One region of the Streptomyces sp. NPDC111628 genome, then DNA from elsewhere that is predicted to be linked to it. Evidence: riboswitches for the same ligand, from Rfam matches in the RefSeq annotation. Region 1 holds a riboswitch; the other holds the start of a gene.

The links. A riboswitch is a leader RNA that binds a small molecule or an ion and turns the genes downstream of it on or off. The one in region 1 is predicted to bind glycine.
Region 2: linked by a shared signal. The riboswitch ahead of gcvT (glycine cleavage system aminomethyltransferase GcvT) and the one ahead of gcvP (aminomethyl-transferring glycine dehydrogenase) in region 1 are both predicted to bind glycine.

What each region holds. Positions count from the first base shown of each region.
Region 1 is NZ_JBVKBZ010000003.1:1,510,277-1,517,280, reverse strand. It holds gene ACZ7MF_RS21935 (MerR family transcriptional regulator) at 1-249, shown strand, start outside; gene ACZ7MF_RS21930 (DNA polymerase IV) at 314-1,753, shown strand; gene ACZ7MF_RS21925 (PRC-barrel domain-containing protein) at 1,663-2,046, opposite strand; glycine riboswitch at 2,197-2,292, shown strand; gene gcvP (aminomethyl-transferring glycine dehydrogenase) at 2,470-5,355, shown strand; gene ACZ7MF_RS21915 (TOBE domain-containing protein) at 5,424-5,843, opposite strand; gene ACZ7MF_RS21910 (DUF1707 SHOCT-like domain-containing protein) at 5,993-6,589, shown strand; gene ACZ7MF_RS21905 (LacI family DNA-binding transcriptional regulator) at 6,852-7,004, opposite strand, start outside.
Region 2 is NZ_JBVKBZ010000001.1:1,421,036-1,428,039, reverse strand. It holds gene ACZ7MF_RS06905 (ABC transporter substrate-binding protein) at 1-1,251, opposite strand, end outside; gene ACZ7MF_RS06900 (ABC transporter permease) at 1,323-2,330, opposite strand; gene ACZ7MF_RS06895 (enhanced serine sensitivity protein SseB C-terminal domain-containing protein) at 2,646-3,443, opposite strand; gene ACZ7MF_RS06890 (enhanced serine sensitivity protein SseB) at 3,613-4,380, opposite strand; gene ACZ7MF_RS06885 (AAA family ATPase) at 4,460-5,128, opposite strand; glycine riboswitch at 5,307-5,400, shown strand; glycine riboswitch at 5,401-5,516, shown strand; gene gcvT (glycine cleavage system aminomethyltransferase GcvT) at 5,556-6,689, shown strand; gene gcvH (glycine cleavage system protein GcvH) at 6,798-7,004, shown strand, end outside.

The DNA.
Region 1 (7,004 bases):
CGCGACCTGGAGCGGATGACGCTGATGAGCGACGGCGCCACCGTCTACGAGTGCACCTCGCCCGAGGAGGTGCACGCACTGCTCCAGGGCGGGCAGGGCATCTTCGGGATCGCCGTCGGCGTGGTGTGGCGGGACGTGGAGAGCGCGCTGTCCCAGCTGCACGGTGAGCGGATCGACACGGGGGAGACCCTGGTCGGGCACAATCCGGCCGACGAGCTGGCCCGGCGGCGCAACAACCGGGCGGTCTGACCCCGCCGCGCCCCGGAGCCGTCCGGTGACGGCATTGTCAGTGGCGTAGGGCAGCATCGGAGATGTGAGAACCGCGCCCACGATCCTGCATCTCGACATGGACGCCTTCTTCGCCTCGGTGGAGCAGGCGTCCAAGCCGAGCCTGCGCGGGAAGGCCGTCGTGGTGGGCGGCCTCGGACCGCGCGGTGTGGTCGCCACCTGCTCGTACGAGGCGCGGGTGTTCGGGGTGCACTCCGCGATGCCGATGGGCCAGGCCCGCAGGCTCGCGCCGCACGCCGCCTACCTCGTGCCGCGCTTCGAGCTCTACCGGTCGATCAGCGAGCAGGTGATGCGGCTGCTGCGGGAGCTGTCGCCGCTGGTGGAGCCGCTGAGCCTGGACGAGGCCTTCGTGGACCTGGACGCGGGCGGGGCGGCCCGGGACGCGGAGTCGGCGCGAGTGACCGGGGCGAAGCTGCGCACGGACATCCGCACCGTCACCGGCCTCACCGGGTCCGTGGGCCTCGCCGCCTCCAAGATGCTCGCCAAGATCGCCTCGGAGGCGGCCAAGCCCGACGGACTGGTGCTCATCCCGCCGGGCACCGAGCGGGCCATGCTGGAGCCGATGACCGTGCGGACGCTGCCCGGGGTGGGACCGGCCACGGGTGACCACCTGCGGCGGGCGGGGATCACCACGGTCGGCGAGATCGCCGAGGCGGGCGAGGACGAGCTGGTGCGGCTGCTGGGCAAGGCACACGGCCACGCCCTGTACGCCATGGCGCTGGCGCGGGACGAGCGGCCGGTGGTGGCCGAGCGGGAGACCAAGTCGGTGTCCGTGGAGGACACCTACGACGTGGACATCCACGACCGGGTGCGGGTCGGCGTCGAGGTGGGACGGCTGGCGGACCGCTGCGTGCGGCGCCTTCGCGGCTCCGGTCTGTCCGGGCGGACCATCGTGCTCAAGGTGCGCAGATACGACTTCTCCACGCTGACCCGCTCCGAGACCCTGCGCGGGCCCACCGACGACCCCGCCGTGGTGCGCGAGGCGGCGGCCCGACTGCTGGACTCGGTGGACACCACGGGCGGCGTGCGGCTGCTCGGGGTGGGGGTCAGCGGGCTCGCCGACTACACGCAGGAGGACCTGTTCGCCCAGGCTGCGGGGGACCGGGCCGAGGAATCGGCCGAGCAGCCCGAGACCGAGCCCGCCGAGGAGCACAGACCCTCGCCCGCCGAGCGGCGGTGGCCGGCGGGGCACGACGTGCGGCACACGGAGCTGGGGCACGGCTGGGTGCAGGGCAGTGGTCTCGGGCGGGTCACCGTGCGGTTCGAGACGCCGTACTCGGAGGTCGGGCGGGTGCGGACCTTCGCGGTGGACGACCCGGAGCTGACGCCCGCGGATCCGCTGCCGCTGGTCGCCGACGCGGAGGACGGGGCGGGTCAGCCCTCGTCGGGGCCCTTGCCCTTGCCGGCCAGCTTGCCGAAGTCGTGGTCGGGAGGCGGGGGAGCGGCCGCCACGTCCAAGCCGTAGTGGTGGTAGAGCTGGAGTTCCTGCTCGGGCGAGAGGTGGCGGCCGACGCCGAAGTCGGGTGCCTCCTTGATCAGCGCCCGGTCGAAGGGCACGCGCAGGGTGCCGTCGACCAGCTCGCTGGGCTCCAGCGGGACGAAGGCGTCCCTGCTGAAGAGACCGGTTCGTATCGCCGCCCACTCGGGGACGCCGGTGGCATCGTCGAGGTAGACCTCGTCCACGGTGCCGATCCTGGTGCCGTCGCGGTCGAACGCCTTGCGGCCGATCAGGTTCCGCGGATCGATGTCAGTACGCACGGGGCCCTCCACTTGATCGCACCACTGGGCCGGACTGGGCTCGCACACCAGCCGCCTAATCATCCGTAAGTACTACAAAAGGGCACAAGTGCCCGGTCGGCCACTCGAAGTCCGTGCGGCGACCTCGCTGGTACGCTGGCAAACGGCTGCTGACCCCGCGCGGGAGAGTCCTCCGGACACCACCGGAGGCGCCGAAGGAGCAAATCCTCCCCGGAATCTCTCAGGCTCACGTACCGCACGGACGAGGTCACTCTGGAAAGCAGGGCGGGTGTCGACGGCTTCCGCTCTCACCGACGGTGAAAGCCGGGAGAGCCCCAGGGCTCGCCCGGTGAAGCTCTCAGGTTGAGATGACAGAGGGGGAGGCCGTCCGGGTACCCGCGCCGTGGTGCCCCTCGAAGGTCGTCAGACCAGGAGGCCTCCGCAATGACCGCCCATCGCACTCCGCTCTCCGAACTCGAACAGGCCATGCCCTTCGAGCAGCGCCACATCGGCCCCGACCACGAGGCCCGGGCCAAGATGCTCGCGCAGGTCGGTTACGGTTCGCTCGACGAACTGACGGCCGCCGCGGTGCCGGATGTGATCAAGAACGCCGACGCGCTGGACCTGCCGGGCGCGCGCTCCGAGGCCGAGGTGCTGGCCGAGCTCCGCTCGCTGGCCGATCGCAACCAGGTCCTCGACTCCATGATCGGCCTCGGCTACTACGGCACCTTCACCCCGCCGGTGATCCTGCGCAACGTCATGGAGAACCCGTCCTGGTACACGGCGTACACGCCCTACCAGCCGGAGATCTCCCAGGGCCGTCTCGAAGCCCTGCTGAACTTCCAGACGATGGTCGCCGAGCTGACCGGCCTGCCCACCTCCGGTGCCTCGCTGCTCGACGAGGGCACCGCCGCCGCCGAGGCGATGGCGCTGTCCCGGCGCATGGGCAAGAACAAGAAGGGCCTGTTCCTGGTCGACGCGGACGCGTTGCCGCAGACCGTCGCGGTGATACAGACCCGTGCCGAGCCGACCGGCGTCGAGGTCGTCGTCGCCGACCTGAGCGAGGGCATCCCCGCCGAGGTCGCGGAGCGGGAGATCAACGGCGTCCTGCTCCAGTACCCGGGCGCCTCCGGAGCCGTCCGCGACATCAAGCCGGTGATCGACCGGGCGCACGAGCTCGGCGCGCTCGTCACCGTCGCCGCCGACCTGCTCGCCCTCACCCTGCTCACCTCGCCCGGCGAGCTGGGCGCGGACATCGCGGTGGGCACCACCCAGCGCTTCGGCGTGCCGATGGGCTTCGGCGGACCGCACGCCGGTTACATGGCGGTGCACGAGAAGTTCGCCCGCAGCCTCCCCGGCCGCCTGGTCGGCGTTTCCGTGGACGCCGACGGCAACAAGGCCTACCGCCTGGCCCTGCAGACCCGCGAGCAGCACATCCGCCGCGAGAAGGCCACCAGCAACATCTGCACCGCGCAGGTGCTGCTCGCCGTCATGGCCGGCATGTACGCCGTCTACCACGGCCCCGAGGGCCTGCGGGCCATCGCCCGCCGCACCCACCGGTACGCCACGATCACCGCCGCCGGCCTCACCGCGGGCGGCGTCGAGATCGTCCACGGCGCCTACTTCGACACCGTCACCGCGCGGGTGCCCGGCCGGGCAGGCGAGGTCGTCCACGCCGCCCGCGAGAACGGCGTCAACCTGCGGCTCGTCGACGCCGACCACGTGTCGTTCGCCTGCGACGAGACCACCACGCGCGCCCAGGTCGGCGGCGTGTGGCACGCCTTCGGCGTGGAGGGCGACATCGAGTCGCTGGACGCGGAGGCCGGGGAGACGCTGCCCGAGGCGCTGCTGCGCACCGACGACTTCCTGACCCACCCCGTCTTCCACCAGCACCGCTCCGAGACCGCGATGCTGCGCTACCTGCGCCGCCTCGCCGACCGGGACTACGCGCTGGACCGCGGCATGATCCCGCTGGGCTCCTGCACCATGAAGCTCAACGCGACCACCGAGATGGAGCCGGTCACCTGGCCCGAGTTCGGCGCGCTGCACCCCTTCGCGCCCGCCGAGCAGGCGCAGGGCTACCTCACCCTCATCCGTGAGCTGGAGGAGCGGCTCGCCGAGGTCACCGGGTACGACAAGGTCTCGCTCCAGCCCAACGCCGGGTCGCAGGGCGAGTTCGCCGGCCTGCTCGCCGTACGCGGCTACCACCGGGCCAACGGCGACGAGCAGCGCACCGTCTGCCTCATCCCGTCCTCCGCGCACGGCACCAACGCCGCCAGCGCCGTGATGGCCGGCATGAAGGTCGTCGTCGTCAAGACCGCCGAGGACGGCGAGATCGACGTCGAGGACCTGCGGGCCAAGATCGAGAAGCACCGCGACGAGCTGGCCGTGCTGATGATCACCTACCCGTCCACGCACGGCGTGTTCGAGGAGCACGTGGCCGACATCTGCGCGCAGGTGCACGAGGCGGGCGGCCAGGTCTACGTGGACGGCGCCAACCTGAACGCCCTGGTCGGCCTCGCCAAGCCCGGTCACTTCGGCGGCGACGTCTCCCACCTGAACCTGCACAAGACCTTCTGCATCCCGCACGGCGGCGGCGGTCCCGGCGTGGGCCCGGTGGGCGTACGGTCGCACCTGGCGCCGTACCTGCCCAACCACCCGATGCAGCCCGCGGCCGGTCCGCAGACGGGCGTCGGACCGATCTCGGCGGCCCCGTGGGGCTCGGCCGGCATCCTGCCGATCTCCTGGTCGTACGTGCGGCTGATGGGCGGCGAGGGCCTCAAGCGCGCCACGCAGGTGGCCGTGCTGTCCGCCAACTACATCGCCAAGCGCCTGGAGCCGCACTTCCCGGTGCTCTACAACGGCCCCGGCGGGCTGGTCGCGCACGAGTGCATCATCGACCTGCGCCCGCTGACCAAGGCCACCGGCGTCAGCGTGGACGACGTCGCCAAGCGGCTGATCGACTACGGCTTCCACGCGCCGACGATGTCCTTCCCGGTGGCCGGCACGCTGATGATCGAGCCGACCGAGTCCGAGGACCTGGCCGAGCTGGACCGGTTCTGCGAGGCGATGATCGTCATCCGCGCGGAGATCGAGAAGGTCGGCTCCGGCGCCTGGCCGGCGGACGACAACCCGCTGCGCGGCGCCCCGCACACCGCGGACGCGCTCGGCGGTGAGTGGGACCACGCGTACACCCGCGAGGAGGCCGTCTTCCCGGCCGGTGTGTCCGCCGCCGACAAGTACTGGCCGCCGGTGCGCCGCATCGACCAGGCCTACGGCGACCGGAACCTGGTCTGCTCCTGCCCGCCGCTGGACGCGTACGAGGACTGAGTCCCGCCGCGGAAGCGAGAGAGAGGCCCCGTCCGGGCCGCGGTGTCCGGACGGGGCCTCTCGGCGTCTCAGGCCGTGGCGAGCGACACCTCCGTCGACTTGACCAGCGCGACGACGGGAACACCCACGGACAGTCCCAGGTCGTCGGCGGCCTGCCGGGTGACGGCCGCGGTCAGCTCGGCGCCCTCGACGGCGACCGCGACCGCGGCCATCGCGGCGCCGGTGGTGAGGGCGGTGACCGTGCCCGGCAGCCGGTTGCGGATGGACAGGCCGTCCACGCGCCCGGTGGCCAGAGCCACCTCGGTGGACTTCACCAGGGCCCGCACGGCGGTGCCGGGGGCGAGCGCGAGGTCCTCGGCGGCCTCCCGGGTGATCGCCGCGGTGAGGTCCTGGCCGCCGGAGAGGCGGACGGCGACCGTCGCCATGGCCTCGCCCGGGGTGACGGCGGTGACGGTGCCGGGGAGCTGGTTGCGGATGCTCAGGCTCATGGGGGCACCGTAGCCCGGTGCAGGGCGTTGCGCCGCGGGGAAGAGCCGGCGGACGTGGGGTTGGCCGTTGGGTATAACGCGATATAGCGTTAGTGTGCCGCAGTGGATGGGGTGGTCGCGGGACGCCCCGGGGAGATCGGGGTCGAGCTATGTCGGTGCAGCCCTCACCGGACGGCGGGATGCCCGCACTCCGGGCTTCGCACACGGACCGGGACCGGGCCGTGGACCTCCTGAGCGCCGCCGCCGGCGACGGCCGGCTGACCCCGGAGGAGCTGGACGAGCGGGTGGGCGCGGCGCTCACCGCGCGCACCCAGCGGGAGCTCGCCGCCCTCACCGCCGACCTGCCGACGGCTGTCGACGGCCACCCGGTCGTCGCGGCCAAGGACGTCGTCCGCATCGAGCAGGAGGGGGCGTCCACCCGGCGGGGCGAGGGCTGGGTGGTCCCGCGGCGGATGGAGATCCGGTCGGCCTGGGGCGAGGTGACCCTCGACCTCGCCCGCGCCGTGATCGCGCACGACACCCTCCACATCGACCTGGACATGCGGGCCGGGGCGCTGAGGGTCGTGACCCGGCCCGGCATCGTGGTGGACACCGACTCCCTGGTGACCAGTTACGCCGAGGTGAAGACGCCGCGGAGCGTCGACACCGGGGCGCCCGTGGAGCTGAGGGTGGAGATCACGGGGGCGATCAGCTGGGGCCAGGTCGTGGTGCGCACGCCGCGCCGCAGGCTCGGGCGCCGGGCCTAGGGCCTGTCCGGCGGATCATGCCGCAGACGCGGGGTCTGGCACGCCCTCCCCCACTGCCCCAAACGCGTGGGAGGTACCCCCAGCGGCGTTGTCGTCGGTTGCCGACTCCCCCACGGTCGGCTTCTCCCCCACTCCCGGCTTCGCTCGAGCGGGGGGACCCCCATGCGCGGGAGGGGCCCCCATCGCCCCCGCTCACCAGCGTCCATGAGGTGCCGTGGCTTTCCTGCGACCTGATCCGCCGGACAGGCCCTAGCGAGAGACCTCAGCCGGAGGGGGCCGCCGGTGCGGGCGGGGGCGGCGGCGCCGTGCTGGAGCGGAGGATCAGCTCCGTGCCCAGCTCCATCCGTGGCGGGTCCGGACGTTCGCCGCGAGTACTGCGGAGCACCGTGCGCGCGGCCTCCCTGCCCATGTCGGC
Region 2 (7,004 bases), on a different contig from region 1:
CTCTTCCTTGGCCTTCTCGACGTTGCCCTTCTTGTTGGCACCGGCCATCTCGTACGGGTCGTACTTCTGACCCTCGGAGCCCGGGACGGCGGGCGGCAGCATGTTGGTGCCGATGTCACCACCGGCGACCGGGCCGCCGCGCGCGGTCTGCAGGGAGACGTGGTCGGCCCCGTAGAGCACGGCCTTGCGGCAGTGGATGTTGTCGAACGGCTTCACGTTCTGCGGGAACGCCGCGTACCGGATGTAACCCGAGACCGGGTTGTCCAGGTTGGCCTTGTGCTCCTTCAGGGCGGTGGTGCGGCCCTGCGGGGACAGACCGGTCTGCGCCAGGTCGATGTCGTAGTCGCCGGCGATGAGGCGGGCGTCCATGTCGTTGGCGTTGGTGAAGAACTTGATCGTGATCTTGTCCGGGTACGCCTTGCGGACCGGGTCCGAGCTCTGCTTCCACTCGGTGTTGCGGACCAGGGTCAGGTCCTTGCCGGGGTTGTAGGACTCGAACTTGTACGGGCCCGAGGAGAACGGGTGCAGGCCGTACTTGGACTTGGTGTCCTTGTCCTGGCGGACCGGGGACGCCGAGGTCAGCGCGAGCATCTCCTCGAAGTCCGAGTTGGCCTGCGGCAGGTGGAAGACGATGGTCTTGTCGTCCGGCGTCTCGATCGACTTCAGACCGAGCTTGTCCGCGGACTTGTCCTTGTACGGGCCCTGGTACTCGCCCTTGGGGTCGAGCACCTCCTTGAGGTACGTCGGGCCGCCGGACAGCACGTCCTGCGCCCAGACGCGCTCGATGCCGTACTTGACGTCCTTGGAGGTGATCGGCTTGCCGTCCTCCCAGGTGACGCCGTCACGCAGGGTGTACGTGTAGGTCTTGCCGTCTTCCGAGACCTTGGCGACGTCGGTGGCGAGGTCGGGGGTGGTCTCGGCGCCGGTGGCACCCGGCTCGGTCTTGTTCGTGACCAGCTGGCGGCTGTAGTAGCGGGAGAAGTCCCACATGAAGCCGTAGTAGCCGCGCGTGGTGTCCCACGAGTCGGCGTCCTGCGTGCTGGCGAACTTCAGCGTGCCGCCCTTCTTGGCCTCGGAGGCCTGGGCGACCTTGTTGTTGGCTGCGTCGTAGCCGGCCGCGCCGTTCTTCGAACCGCCGCCGCTGTCGTCGTCGCCGCCTCCGCCGCACGCCGCCGTGGTCAGCAGCGCGGCGACCACTGCGGCAGCGGCCAAAGCCTGCTTGCGCCGCCCTGAGGTGCGTTGGGTAGTCACGATCTCGGATCCTCCGGATTAGATGAGAGACCCCGTGCAGGTGCCACGGGTCGCCTTGCGGTACGGCAGGGTCAGCGGGAGCCCTTCGGGTCCAGCGCGTCGCGCACGCCGTCACCGAAGAGGTTGAAGGCAAGAACGGTGATGAAGATCGCCACACCGGGGACCACCATGTACATGGGGTCCGACTTGTAGTAGTCGATCGCGCTCGAGAGCATCTGCCCCCAGGACGACGTGGGCGGCTTGACGCCCACGCCCAGGAAGCTGAGCGCCGCCTCGGTGAGGATGTTGGTGGGGATCATCATCGTCGTGTACACGATGATCGGCGCCACCAGGTTGGGCAGCAGTTCCTTGAAGAGGATGTAGAACCGTCCGGCACCCAGCGACCGGGCCGCCTCGACGTACTCCCGTTCGCGCATCGAGAGTGTCTGACCGCGGACCACGCGACCGATGTAGGGCCAGCCGAAGAAGCCGATGACCACGATCATCATGAGCAGGCGCACGCCCGTGCCGCTCAGTCCGAGCATGTTGTCCGGCATGACGGAGACCAGGGCGATGATGAAGAGCAGCTGCGGGAAGGCGAGCAGGCCGTCCATGATCCGGCAGATGAGGGAGTCGACCCAGCCGCCGAAGAAGCCCGCGAGGACACCGAGGACGGTGCCGAGGACCACGGCGACCATCGCGGACAGGAAGCCGACCAGCAGCGAGATGCGTGCGCCGTGGACGATGCGGGCGAAGATGTCGCGGCCGTTGACCGGCTCCACGCCGAGCCAGTGTTCGCCGCCGAGGCCGCCCAGGGAACCCGTGGGGGTACCGAACAGCGGGTCGATCATGTCCTCGTTGTACGCGTTGGGGTCCTGCCCGTAGAGGGAGGTGATCAAGGGCGCGAACACGGCGACCACGACGAGGACCAGCACGACGATGCCGCCCGCGAGGGCCAGCTTGTCCCGCTTCAGGCGCTCCCAGGCGATCCGGCCCAGGGAGCGCCCTTGTACCGACTTGGCCTCGGCGCCGGCGACCGCCGCTTCCTCTGCCGCACTCGGGGCCGCTTCCGCGGTCGGCTCGTGCAATGGTGCCGTCATCTGGCAGGGACCCCTCTCAACCGGCGGTAGCCGGCCCGCACTTGCCGCTGTAGCGGCGTGATCAGTCCGTCGTACAAAGAGGCGAGCATCCACCCCTTGTTGCGGGAGTCTTCAACGCTTTGGCGATCTGTAGCCAGACTTGACGGGGAATGGATGCGCAACCGTGATGCTGTTTGAGGTGTTCCGTTATCCGGACAGTGGGTAACGGGGGCCGGACACGGGCGAGTTGGGACATCGGGGACAAGACGGCGCTTTGCGTCGCCATCTACGCGCGAAGATCGCCTCTTCCGACGGGGAGGACGGACCCCGCTGCCGTCAGTACCGGCTACCGGCCGGAGGGTATCCGTACCCGCCCGCCGGCGCCTGGGCGGGGGCCGGCGCGTGGGCCTCGCGGTCGTAGAACGGGCGCGCGTTGGCGCGCAGCCACAGGGCGACCGGGTCGTGGGCGTCGGTCATCGCCACCGTCGACACCGGCAGCCCGTCCGGTACCGCGCCGACGGACTGCTGCATCATGGCGCGCACCGCGTCGACGGCCGGCGGGGAGGTGTCGTACACGTCCAGGCCGATGGCGAGGTACGGCGCCCCCAGCGCCGGCTGCACCCAGGCGCGGCGCAGCGCGCGGACTGCCGGGGTGCGGTGGGCGTTCTGTGCGAGCAGGGCGTAGAACTGGGGGATCTCGATGGCCGGTTCGGACAGCCGCAGCGGCCCGGCGGGCTGGCGGTCCAGGCCGGAGGCGATGCGGCGCAGGTCGAGCCAGGGGATGCCGACGCCGCCGCCGGGGGCGTGCGGGTTGAGCCACAGTCCGTAGTGGTCCGGGTAGAGGGCGCGGGCGACCTCCAGGCCGTCGACCACTTCGTACGACCGGTTCCAGCCGCTGGCCGAGAGCTCCTGGGCGGAGGTCACGCAGGGCGCGTAGCCGTAGCCCTCGACCTCCATGTTTCCGTACTGGGCGTCCGGGGAGCCGGCCTGGCCGTGCCACAGCAGCATCCAGACCTGGCCGGAAGTGGGGCTGGCGAGGGCGCGCAGCAGGGCCTCGTAGGCGTCGTAGCGCCCGGGCGTCACCTGGCGCAGCATGTGCTCGACCTGTCCGGTCGTGGTGCCGCTGGCGCTCACGCGTATCGCCCCTTCGAGAAGTTCCCCCGGTGTGGGGACCAGCTTAAGGCTCCGCCGGGTGCGGGGGGCCTAGGAGCTCGGGGTGAGCTGCCGTCTTGCGGGTGCGGGTTTCGTCGTGGCTTGTCGCGCAGTTCCCCGCGCCCCTGACGGCACTCCCCCTTACCGGTGTCTACAAGTCACCGTTGTAGAAGGGCCTGACCTTCTCCCGCATCCAGTCGCAGACCGGGTCCTGGGCTGCTTCCAGAAGGACCAGGTTGACCTGGTACTTCAAGGGGGCCCTGGTCAGGGCTCGGCCGAGGGCGTCCAGGGGGAGGGCGCGGGCGTCGTCCTCCCAGTGGGTCAGTTCGACGCCGACGAACAGGACCGGGTCGGCGGTCTCGACGGCGGCCAGGCAGCGGCGCGCGCTGCGGACGACGCCGGTGGCGGCGAACTCGGCGGAGGCCGCGGCCAGGAAGTCCACCGGGTCGTCCTGCCAGTCCGGCTCGAAGAGGCGGACCCGGCCGCCGGAGGAGGGCCCGTCCAGCGGGGTGCGCCCGGCCCGGCACAGCTCGGCCACGGCGGGCGGCGGCAGCGGGATGCCGACCACGCCCTCCGGGTTCACCGCGATGCCGACCTGCGGGGGCAGGCCGCGGGCGAACTCCGCGGCGGGGGCGATGGTGTACGCCATGTGCGCGCCGGCGACCTGGCGCAGCTGCTCCTCCGAGCTGAACACCGGCACGTAGGCCTGGCCGTCGATCTCCAGCGACGGCAGGTCGAGGGGGCCGCTGTGCGGGCCGCCGCCGTTCGGCAGGGGTATCCACAGGAAGCTGCGGCCGAGGACCTCCACGATCCGGCCGCCGGCCGACGGGATGCCGAGGGAGGCGGACAGCACCTCCTCCAGCTCGTTGCCGGGCCACCCGCCGTGCGGGTGGGGGTGCGCCTGTGCCGGGAAGTCCATCTGTCTACCTACCGCCTGCCTGGTACCGCCGTTCGTGGCTGAAAGGCTAACCCGTTCGACTCCGGTGCCCTACCGTGCGTCACCCCGTGAAGGCGATCCGCCGCAGGGTGTCGGCCGCCGCCCGGTCCAGGACGACCGCCGAGGAGCAGCCGGCGGGCAGGGTGCCCTCGGTCACCGCGCGCAGCAGGCGGGAGTTGGCCGTGCGGTGCCGCAGGAACGCGTACCGCGAGACGCCCCGGCCGCGCTCGCGCTGGCCGGCCAGGGCCTCGCCGGGGGCGACGTCGAGGAGCAGCAGGTGCAGGGTGCCGTCCCGGCGGCGGGCCTCGCGGGCCAGCCAGCCGCGCACCCAGGCCTGGGTGCCGCAGTCGTGCACGACGACGGCCTCGCCGGAGCGCAGCGCGCGGCGCAGTCCGGCGTAGTGGGCGAGGCGGACGAGGGGGCGGTAGAGCGCGTACGGCAGGAGGCGCGGCATACGCTGGTCCCAGCGGTCGCGGGTGTCCTGGGAGTCGATGCGGCCGCCGCGCACGGTGCGCCGCATGAGCGTGGACTTGCCGCTGCCGGGCAGGCCGGTGATCACCACCAGGTCCCGGGGTCCGAAGAGCAGGGCGTGCGGGCTGCGGCCGTCGCGGTCCCTCAGGTCGCGGACGACGGGTGCGGTCAGTGGGGCGCATGCCTCGGGGGCCGGGGCGGCCGGCTGCTTGGGCAGCGCGAGTCCCGAGGTCGTGGCGTACGCCGTGGTCCTGTTCACCGTGATCGTCCTCCCCTGGGGCGGTACACGAGTACCTCCCCGTCGAGTGTAAAGAGAAGGTAATGCGCGGGTCTCGCGTTTTCGTTCGCTTACTGCCACAAGCCGGTTACAAGAACAGCTCTGCCCACGGATGAGCCAGGCGTGCAATGATGGCGGCGCCAACTGCATACCGGCCGTTTGAATCCGCGCGGGAGAGTCCCCGGCCGCGCCGGGGCGCCGAAGGAGCAAGTCCCTCCCTTGAATCTCTCAGGCACCGTTACCGCGCGGGCGAGGCACATCTGAAAAGCGGACCGCCCCCGACGGTGGTCCCACCCAAGGTGCAAGCCCTGATCGCCGTACTCCGGTGGCCGTGGCGAACCTCTCAGGTTCCGATGACAGATGGGGAGGACCGACCTCGCCCCGTCCTGTCCTGGGAGACGACCGACCGATGAGCAGTACCGAACTGCGCCGTACCGCGCTGGATGCCACGCATCGCGCGCTGGGCGCGACGATGACCGACTTCGCCGGCTGGGACATGCCGCTGCGCTACGGCTCCGAGCGCGAGGAGCACGTCGCGGTGCGCACCCGCGCCGGTCTCTTCGACCTGTCGCACATGGGTGAGATCAGCGTCACCGGGCCGCAGGCGGCCGAGCTGCTGAACTTCGCGCTGGTCGGCAACATCGGCACCGTGAAGCCGGGCCGGGCCCGCTACACCATGATCTGCCGCGAGGACGGCGGCATCCTGGACGACCTGATCGTCTACCGGCTCGGTGAGACCGAGGCCGCCCCTTCCGAATACATGGTGGTCGCCAACGCCTCCAACGCGCAGGTCGTGCTGGACGCGCTGACCGGGCGGGCGGCCGGCTTCGACGCCGAGGTGCGTGACGACCGCGACGCGTACGCGCTGCTCGCCGTGCAGGGCCCCGAGTCCCCGGGCATCCTCGCCTCGCTCACCGACGCCGACCTGGACGGCCTGAAGTACTACGCCGGTCTTCCCGGCACGGTCGCCGGTGTCCCGGCGCTGATCGCGCGCACCGGTTACACCGGCGAGGACGGCTTCGAGCTGTTCGTGAAGCCCGAGCACGCCGTCGAGCTGTGGCAGGCGCTGACCAAGGCCGGTGAGGGCGCGGGACTGACCCCGTGCGGCCTGTCCTGCCGGGACACGCTCCGCCTGGAGGCGGGCATGCCGCTGTACGGCAACGAGCTGTCGACCGCGCTGACCCCGTTCGACGCCGGTCTGGGCCGGGTGGTGAAGTTCGAGAAGGAGGGCGACTTCGTCGGGCGCGCCGCGCTGACCGAGGCCGCCGAGCGCGCCGCTTCCCGGCCGCCCCGCGTCCTGGTCGGCCTGGTCGCCGAGGGCCGCCGGGTCCCGCGCTCCGGGTACCAGGTCGTCGCGGGCGGCGAGGTGATCGGCGAGGTCACCTCCGGCGCCCCGTCCCCGACGCTGGGCAAGCCGATCGCCATGGCGTACGTCGACCCCGCGCACGCGGCTCCGGGCACCGAGGGCGTCGGCGTGGACATCCGGGGCAGTCACGAGCCGTACGAGGTCGTGGCGCTGCCGTTCTACAAGCGCCAGAAGTAGACAGTGGACTCGGGGCACCGCCCCTCCGCGGCAGCCCCCTGAGTCACCCACCCCTCCCTCAGCACCCCCTTCACCAGCCACTTCCTCGCGTACAGGAGAATTCAGGCCATGAGCAACCCCCAGCAGCTGCGCTACAGCAAGGAGCACGAGTGGCTGTCGGGCGCCGAGGACGGCGTCTCGACGGTCGGCATCACGGAGCACGCGGCCAACGCGCTCGGTGACGTCGTCTTCGTGCAGCTCCCCGAGGTCGGCGACTCGGTGACCGCGGGCGAGACCTGCGGCGAACTGGAGTCGACCAAGTCCGTCTCCGACCTG